Regions from separate parts of the Mesorhizobium sp. B2-2-4 genome, predicted to be linked through region 2. Evidence: predicted binding sites of a transcription regulator. Region 2 holds the regulator's gene; the other holds the start of a gene.

Region 1 (4,249 bases), on a different contig from region 2:
AGCAATGAAGCGGTCGAGCCCTGTCTGGCCGGGCGTGTAGCCTTGCGTGAATTCACGCGACCAGATGCCGAAGCTCTTTTCCAGCCGAAGCGCGTTGAGTGCGTAATAGCCAATCTCGGCGAGGCCGAGATCCTCGCCGGCGGCAAGCAGCGTTTCGCGCAATGTGGCATGCATGGCGGCCGGGCAGTTGATCTCGAAGCCGAGTTCGCCGGCGATGGAGAGGCGAGCCATCCTTGCCCGCACCATGCCGATGTCGAATTCGCCGCATGCGATGAATGGCAAGGCTTTGGCGGAGATGTCCTGGTGCGTCGTGCGCTCGACGATCTTTCTGGCATTGGGGCCGGTGACCAGAAAGCCCGACATCGCATCTGAAATATCGGTGACGCAAACGCCTTCAGCCATATGCGCTTCGAACCAGCGCATGTGGAATTCGCGCAGATAGTAGGAGCCCATCAGCCAGTAGTCGCCATTGCCCCAGTTGAAGACGGTGAGATCGCCCTTCAGCCGCCCGTCCGGCCCGAGCATCGGCGCCAGCCTCGCCTGTCCCGCCTTCGGCAGCCTGCAGGCCAGCAGCCTGTCGAGCCAAGCCTCCGCGCCCGGTCCCGAGGTCGCGTAGCGCGCATAGGCCGAGATATCGATGAGGCCGGCGGCGCGCCGGACTTGCAGCGCCTCGTCACCGACGATGTCGAAGGCGTTGGAACGCCTGAGCGTCGTCTCCTCGCGGAATCCCATCGGCGCGAAATAGGCGGGGATTTCCAGCCCCCAGGAGGCCGTCCATTCGCAGCCCGCCGCACTCATGCCGTCATAGGCGCCGGGGCGTTTCAGCGGCCGGCCCGCAGGCAGCCGTTCGTTGGGAAAGGTCATGACGAAACGACGAGAATAAAACTGTCGCGTCGTCTGCCTGAGATATTCCCGGTTTGCGGCGAAGGCGCCGTAGCGGGCGATGTCCATGCCGAAAATGTCGGCCTGCGGCTCGCCGTAAATCATCCACTCGGCCAGCGACTTGCCGACGCCGCCGCCCTGGCTGAAGCCGGCCATGACGCCGCAGGCGACCCAGTAATTCTTCAGGCCGCGGACCGGCCCGACGATCGGATTGCCGTCCGGGGTGAAGGTGAAGGCGCCGTTGACCCATTTGCGGATGCCTGCCGTCGCCAGGCAAGGGAAGCGCTCATGCGCCTTGGCAAGTTCCGGGCCGATGCGGTCGATGTCTTCGGGGATGAGCTCGATGCCGTAATCCCACGGCGCGCCGTCCATGTTCCAGTGCTTCGGGTTCTGCTCGTAGACGCCGAGCAGCACGCCCTTGCGCTCCTGCCGCAGATAGGAAAAGCCGTCGAGATCGACGGCCAGGCCGATCTCCTTGTCGAGGGCAGCGACTTCCGGAATGTCCTCGGTGACGAAATAATGGTGCTCCATCGGCGTCACCGGCAGTTCAACCCCGGCCATGCGGCCGAGTTGCTTGGCCCACAACCCGCCGGCATTCACGACATGCTCGGCGGTGATGGTGCGTTGCTCTGTGACGACATCCCAATGGCCGTCGGCGCGCGCCTTCAGCTCGACCACGCGGTTGCGCAGGATCACGTCGGCGCCGCGCTTCTTGGCGGCACCGACATACGCATGCGTCGTGCCGTAAGGGTCGAGATGGCCCTCGTTGGAATCGTATAGGCCGCCAAGCACGCCGGTGACGTCGACGATCGGGCAGATCGCCATGATCTCGTCAGGCGTCACCAGCCGGGCGGTCTCGATGCCGACCGACTGGAATACCGCCCAGGCCGATTTCAGCCACTCCCAGCGCGCCGGATCGCTGGCGATGTTGACGCCGCCAGTCATGTGCAGCCCGACGTCCTGGCCGGATTCGGCCTCGATCTCGCGGTAAAGGTTGATGGTGTAATCCTGCAGCGCGGCGACATTGGGGTCGGCATTGAGCGCGTGGAACCCCGCCGCCGCATGCCAAGTCGACCCCGCCGTCAGTTCGGCGCGCTCGATCAGCGCCACATCCGACCAGCCGAACCGCGCCAGGTGATAGAGCACCGAAGCGCCCACCACTCCTCCCCCGATGACGACTGCGCGGTAGTGAGACTTCAAGGCTTCCCTCCTCCACGGACTGTTCGAAACCGGAACCATATACGTACTGTACATGAGTGTCTAGTACTACGAACAGCTCCTGGACGCTGTCGAACCTGTGTCGGAACGATCGATTTTTTGGCGCGGCCGCACTTCCCCAGCAGCGTCGCGGCGGGCCGACGCGAATGCGTCACCAACTGTCATGCAAGCATCATGTTCGCGCCTTAGACCGCTTGCCGAGGGCACAAGCGGCCCTCCAGGGCGGCAGCCTCGCCGCCGCCAGGCAACCTCAGAATTCCGCCGTCCCGGCGCTTTGTCATCAAGGGGATTCCATGACGCATCTACGCTCATTCTCGTTGCGGCTGCTGGTCGCCGCGCTGGCGGCCTCGGCCGTTTCGCTGCCCGCCTTCGCCGACAGCTCGGCCAGCGTCGGCGGCGCCAGTTTCGTCAACAAGGGGCTGGTGGGGGTTGGCCGCATCCCGGCCGGCCAGCGCGACAGGTTCGGCGAGACCTTCGGCTCCGGCTCCGGCATGTCGATCGACACCGCGGGCTGGACGCATGATGCCGGCACCTACAGAGGCTCGCTGTGGCTGCTGCCCGACCGCGGTTATAACGTCGTCGGTACCACCGACTACCGGCCGCGCCTCAACACGATCAACATCGAGTTCGCCCCGGTGGCGCCAGGTGCCGCGCCCGCGGCCGGCCAGGAGCAGACCGGCGTCAAGGCGACGCTCGCCGACACCATGCTCCTGACCGACGACAAGGGCGCCGACGCCAGCGGTCTCGACCCGCTGAACGGCGTGCGTCCCGCCGCCGGCGACATGCCTGTCCTGCCGCAGGCCGACAATGGCAAGCTCGCGCTCGACAACGAGGCGATCGTGCGGCTGCCCGACGGCACCATGCTCGTCTCCGACGAATACGGTCCCGACATCTACCGCTTCTCCGCCGACGGCCGTCTGATGTCGGCGACCCAGCCTCCGGCCGCGCTCGTGCCGATGCGCCACGGCACGGCCAATTTTGCTTCCGACAATCCGGGCCCAGGTGCTGCCGAACCCGACCCAAAGGATCCCGAAACCGGCCGCCAGAACAATCAGGGCCTCGAAGGCATGGCAATGACGCCGGACGGCAAGTTCGTAATCGCGGTCTTGCAGTCGGCGACCCGGCAGGACGGCGGCGATTCGGCCTCGACGCGCCAGAACACCAGGGCGCTGATCTATGACGCCTCCGATCTTGCCCATCTCAAGCTGGCACATGAATATGTCGTGCCGCTGCCGGTGTTCAAGGACGCCAAGGGCAAGACCAAGGTGGCTGCGCAAAGCGAGATCGTGGCGCTGTCGGATACCGCTTTCCTGATGCTGGCGCGCGACAGCGGCAACGGCCAGGGCCTGAAGGGCGAGGAGTCGCTGTATCGCAAGATCGACATTGTCGACCTTTCCGGCGCGACCGACATCGCCGGCGGTGCCTTCGATGCCGCCGACAAGCCGGTGGCGCCCAAGGGCGTGCTCGATCCGTCGGTGACGCCGGCAAGGCTGACGCCGTTCATCGACATCAACGACAAGGCCGAGCTTGCCCGCTTCGGCCTGCACAATGGCGCGCCCAATGACAAGGACAACCTCTCGGAAAAGTGGGAAGCGATGTCGCTGGCGAGCGTGCTCGATCCGAAGCTGCCCGACGACTATTTCCTGTTCGTCGCCAACGACAACGATTTCCTCGCCCAGGACGGTTTCCAGGTCGGCGCGCCCTACAAGGCCGAGGACGGCGCCGATGTCGACACCATGTTCCTTGTCTATCAGGTCACGCTTCCCGGCCTCGCCAGGAAGTAAGCATCTTGCAGCAGGCGCCGCCTGGCGCCTCCTGCCCGACAAGCTTGATCGGATGCACGACGGCGTGCCTTGCCCGCCGTCGCTCCTTTCGCAAGGGTGCATCCCGGTCGGGCCTGCGGTATCCTGCGTGCCGGACTCAAAAGAACCAGCTTTGCCGGATGCCCGCCATGGATGAAAAGATGCCCGCGCGCCGGCGCACCGGTGACCTGACCAGCGGCCCCATTCCGCGCACGCTCCTGCTGTTCGCCCTGCCGGTGCTCGGCTCCAACGTGCTGCAATCGCTCAACGGCTCGGTCAACGCTGTCTGGGTCGGCCGCTTCCTCGGCGAATCCGCGCTTACCGCCACCTCGAATGCCAATCTGGTG
Region 2 (4,249 bases):
TCTTCGCTGGTGGCGCTCGGCCTGATCCTGTTCGTCATCACTTTCCTGATCCTTGCCCTTGCGCGCTACATGCTGCTGCGCATGGACAGCCGCACGGGAGCCTGACCGATGTCGACGGCCACATCGCTTCACAATCGACGCAAGCGCAGGAATGCCGTGATGATGACGCTATGCGTCACGGCGGCGGGCATCGGCCTGGCCTGGCTGGCGCTCATCCTCGGCGCACTGCTCTATAAGGGCCTGTCGGGTGTTTCGCTCTCTGTGTTCACCGAAATGACACCGCCGCCCGGCGATGCCGGCGGCCTGCTCAATGCCATCTACGGCAGTATCATGATGACAGTCATCGCCGTCATCGTCGGCACGCCGATCGGTGTCCTCGCTGGGACCTACATGGCCGAATATGGCCGCTTCTCGCGCCTCACCACCGTCGTGCGCTTCATCAACGACATCCTGCTGTCGGCACCCTCGATCATCGTCGGCCTGTTCGTCTACGAGCTGCTGGTGCGGCCGATGGGACATTTCTCGGCGATCGCCGGTGCCGTCGCACTGGCCATCCTGGTCATCCCGGTCGTCGTTCGCACCACCGAGGACATGCTCAACCTGGTGCCGAACGCCTTGCGCGAGGCCGGCGCCGCGATCGGCGCGCCGCGCTGGGTGGTCATCCGCTCGGTCGCCTACCGTGCGGCGCTGTCGGGCATCGTCACAGGCATATTGCTGGCCATCGCCCGCATTTCCGGCGAGACGGCGCCGCTGCTCTTCACGGCGCTCAACAACCAGTTCTGGTCGAGTAATCTCAATGCGCCGATGGCCAGCCTGCCCGTCACCATCTTCCAGTTCGCTCTCAGCCCCTACGAGGAATGGCAGCAGCTGGCGTGGACCGGCGCACTCATAATCACCCTTACGGTTCTCGGGCTGAGCATCTTCGCCCGCAGCCTTACCGGACGCAGAGAGGACAGATGAAACCGATGTTGTCCACCGAGTTGAATACGCCCGAAGTCGCGGTCGAGAAAGCCAAGATCGAGGTCAAGGGCCTCAATTTCTACTATGGCCAGTCGAAGGCGCTGAAGGATATCAGCCTGTCGCTGCCCGAGCGCAGCGTCACCGCCTTCATCGGGCCTTCGGGCTGCGGGAAGTCGACGCTGCTGCGCGTCTTCAACCGCATCTACGAGCTTTACCCGAGGCAGAGCGCCGAGGGCCAGGTGCTGCTCGACGGCCAGAATATCCTCGACCGTTCGCAGGATCTCAACCTGCTCAGGACCAAGATCGGCATGGTGTTCCAGAAGCCGACGCCGTTCCCGATGTCGATCTACGAGAACATCGCCTTCGGCGTCAGGCTCTATGAGAAGCTCAGCAAGGCGGAGATGGACGGCCGTGTCGAGCAGGCGCTGAAGCGCGCGGCACTGTGGAGCGAGGTCAAGGACAAGCTCAACGCCAGCGGCCTCAGCCTTTCGGGCGGCCAGCAGCAGCGCCTCTGCATCGCCCGCACGGTGGCGGTGAAGCCGGAGGTCATCCTGCTGGACGAGCCTGCCTCGGCGCTCGATCCGCTGTCGACCGCCAAGATCGAGGAGCTGATCGACGAGTTGCAGGCCGATTATACGATCGTCATCGTCACCCACAACATGCAGCAGGCGGCGCGCGTGTCGAAGCAGACCGCCTTCATGTATCTGGGCGAGCTGGTCGAGTTCGACCGCACCGAGAAGATCTTCACGTCGCCCCGCGAGAAGCGCACGCAGGACTATATCACCGGCCGCTTCGGCTGATCCCAGGCATACGAGGACCAAGATCATGGCCGAACACACAGTCGCAGCCTTTGACGAAGATCTCGGACAGATCAGCAGGCTGATCCGCGACATGGGCGATCTCGCCTCATCGATGGTCGGCGGCGCGACCAAGGCGCTCCTGAATTCCGACAACGCGCTCGCCCAGCGCGTCGTCTCCGACGACGCGATCATGGATGCGCGCCAGCGCGAACTCGACGACCGCGCCATCACCCTGATCGCCAAGCGGCAGCCCATGGCGGACGATCTGCGCCATGTCGTCGGCTCGATCCGCATGGCGGGCGATCTCGAACGCATCGGCGATCTCGCCAAGAACATCGCCAAGCGCGTCGGCACCGTCGGCCTTGCCGCCACGCCGCGCGACCTGTCGCACTCCATCGACGCCATGGCGCAGCTTGTGCTGATCCAGGTCCAAGGCGTGATCGAGGAGTATGCGGCGCGCGATGCCGCGGCACTTGCCAAGCTGCGCGCCGACGATGAACGCATCGACGTCAAATACACGTCGGTCTTCCGCGAGCTGCTGACCTACATGATGGAGGATCCGCGCAACATCACCGCCTGCACGCATCTTTTGTTCTGCGCCAAGAATCTCGAGCGCATCGGCGATCACGTGACCAACATTGCCGAAAATGCCTATTATGTGCTGACCGGCACGCAATTGCCCGCCAATCGCCCGAAGCAGGACGAGACGGCGATGTCGGCGCCAGCGGCTTGACGGCAGGGGTGACCAGTCGATGATCGCGCCACGCATCATGGTGGTGGAGGACGAGGAGCCGCTGGGTGTGCTGCTCCGTTACAATCTGGAATCGGAGGGTTATCAGGTAGAGGTGGTGACGCGCGGCGACGAAGCCGAGATCCGCTTGCAGGAGAATGTCCCTGACCTTCTTGTGCTCGACTGGATGGTGCCGGCGGTGTCCGGCATCGAGCTCTGCCGCCGTCTCCGCATGCGGCCCGAGACCGAGCGGCTGCCGATCATCATGCTGACGGCGCGCGGCGAGGAAAGCGACCGGGTGCGCGGTCTCTCCACCGGCGCCGACGACTATCTGGTCAAGCCGTTCTCAACGCCGGAATTCATGGCACGCGTCAAGGCGCTGCTGCGCCGCGCCAAGCCCGAAGTTCTGTCCAGCGTGCTCAAGGTCGGCGACATCGTGCTCGACCGTGAATCGCACCGGGTCTACCGCAAGAAAAGCGAGATCCGGCTCGGGCCGACCGAGTTCCGCCTGCTCGAATTCATGATGCGACATCCCGGCCGCGTGTTCTCGCGCAGCCAACTGCTCGACAATGTCTGGGGCGAAACGATCTATATCGACGAGCGCACCGTGGACGTGCATGTCGGCCGGCTGCGCAAGGCGGTCAACAATGGCCGCATGCCTGACGTGATCCGCACCATTCGGGGCGCGGGGTATGCGATTCGCGAAGACTAGGGATATGTCACGCAACGTTCTCGCCCACGCCTGATTTCGCCTGTGCCCCCGGCGCGAAAATCTCCTGGTCGACGAAGGTCAGCGCGCGCATGGCGCAGCCCTCGCGGATCAGTGGCAGTTCGTTCGGCTCGGTGTCGAAGGAAATCGATTTCGAGTGCTGGCCGCCGGCGGTCTGGGCAATGGCCTCGCGCAGAGCCGGCTCGATCAGGTCGAAGGCGGCGGCGCTGACGCCGACCATGGCGACCGGCGCCGGATCGATCAGCGCGAACAGGCTGCCAAGGCCGTAACCCAGCGCCTCGCCGGCCTTGCGGTAGGCTTCGCGCTCCGGCCCGTCCTTTTCGCGCGCCGAGGCCGCCAGGGTGCGCATGTCGGCGTCGCTGACGTCGACGGGCTCGGTGTCCTCGCCAAGCTGCCTCGCGTTGCGCCAGATGGCATAGTTGCCGGCATAGGCCTCGACGCAGCCGCGCCGCCCGCAGCGGCAGAGCGCCCCGCCGGGGCGATGGATCATGTGGCCGAACTCGCCTCCGGATGAATGGGTGCCGGTGAACAGTTCACCCTTCAGCACCAAGCCCATGCCGATGCCGTGCGACAAAAGGATGGCGATGAAGTCGTCGCGGTAGCGCTGGGGATCGCGCCAGCGCAGCGCCACCGCCATCATGTTGCAATCGTTCTCCATGGTGGCGGGAATGCCGAACTCGGCCTCCAGTATGTCGGCGAAGGCGATGTCGGTCTGCGGCGTGATCGGCGACCACAGCATGGTGCGCGCATCCGTGTCGGTGATGCCCTGGATCGCCAGCGCGATACGGGCGATGCTGCCGACGTCGAGGTCGGGATCCTCGAACCGCCGCCTGACGATGGCCACGCATTCGCCGATCAGCGCCTCGCGCGACAGGGTGAGCGTGTCCAGCCGGCGCTGCTCTTCAGATATCACCTGGCCGGCATAGTCGATGACGGCGACGGAGAGAAAATTCAGCGACAGCACCACGGTCATCACCGCCGCGGCTTCAGGGTTGAGGCTGAGGCCGACCTGCGGCCGGCCGCGTTTCA

What was found. The regulator PhoB, encoded in region 2, activates phosphate uptake and scavenging genes when phosphate is short. The targets are predictions, from matches to a motif close to TGTCATNNANCTGTCAT.
Region 1: a site for PhoB is predicted at 2,260-2,276, ahead of FJ959_RS16600 (esterase-like activity of phytase family protein). Genes of this name have one in related genera too.

What each region holds. Positions count from the first base shown of each region.
Region 1 is NZ_VFWB01000006.1:117,577-121,825, reverse strand. It holds gene FJ959_RS16605 (FAD-dependent oxidoreductase) at 1-2,082, opposite strand, end outside; gene FJ959_RS16600 (esterase-like activity of phytase family protein) at 2,394-3,884, shown strand; gene FJ959_RS16595 (MATE family efflux transporter) at 4,052-4,249, shown strand, end outside.
Region 2 is NZ_VFWB01000001.1:85,973-90,221, reverse strand. It holds gene pstC (phosphate ABC transporter permease subunit PstC) at 1-105, shown strand, start outside; gene pstA (phosphate ABC transporter permease PstA) at 109-960, shown strand; gene pstB (phosphate ABC transporter ATP-binding protein PstB) at 957-1,760, shown strand; gene phoU (phosphate signaling complex protein PhoU) at 1,786-2,493, shown strand; gene phoB (phosphate regulon transcriptional regulator PhoB) at 2,513-3,202, shown strand; gene FJ959_RS00420 (ROK family protein) at 3,210-4,249, opposite strand, start outside.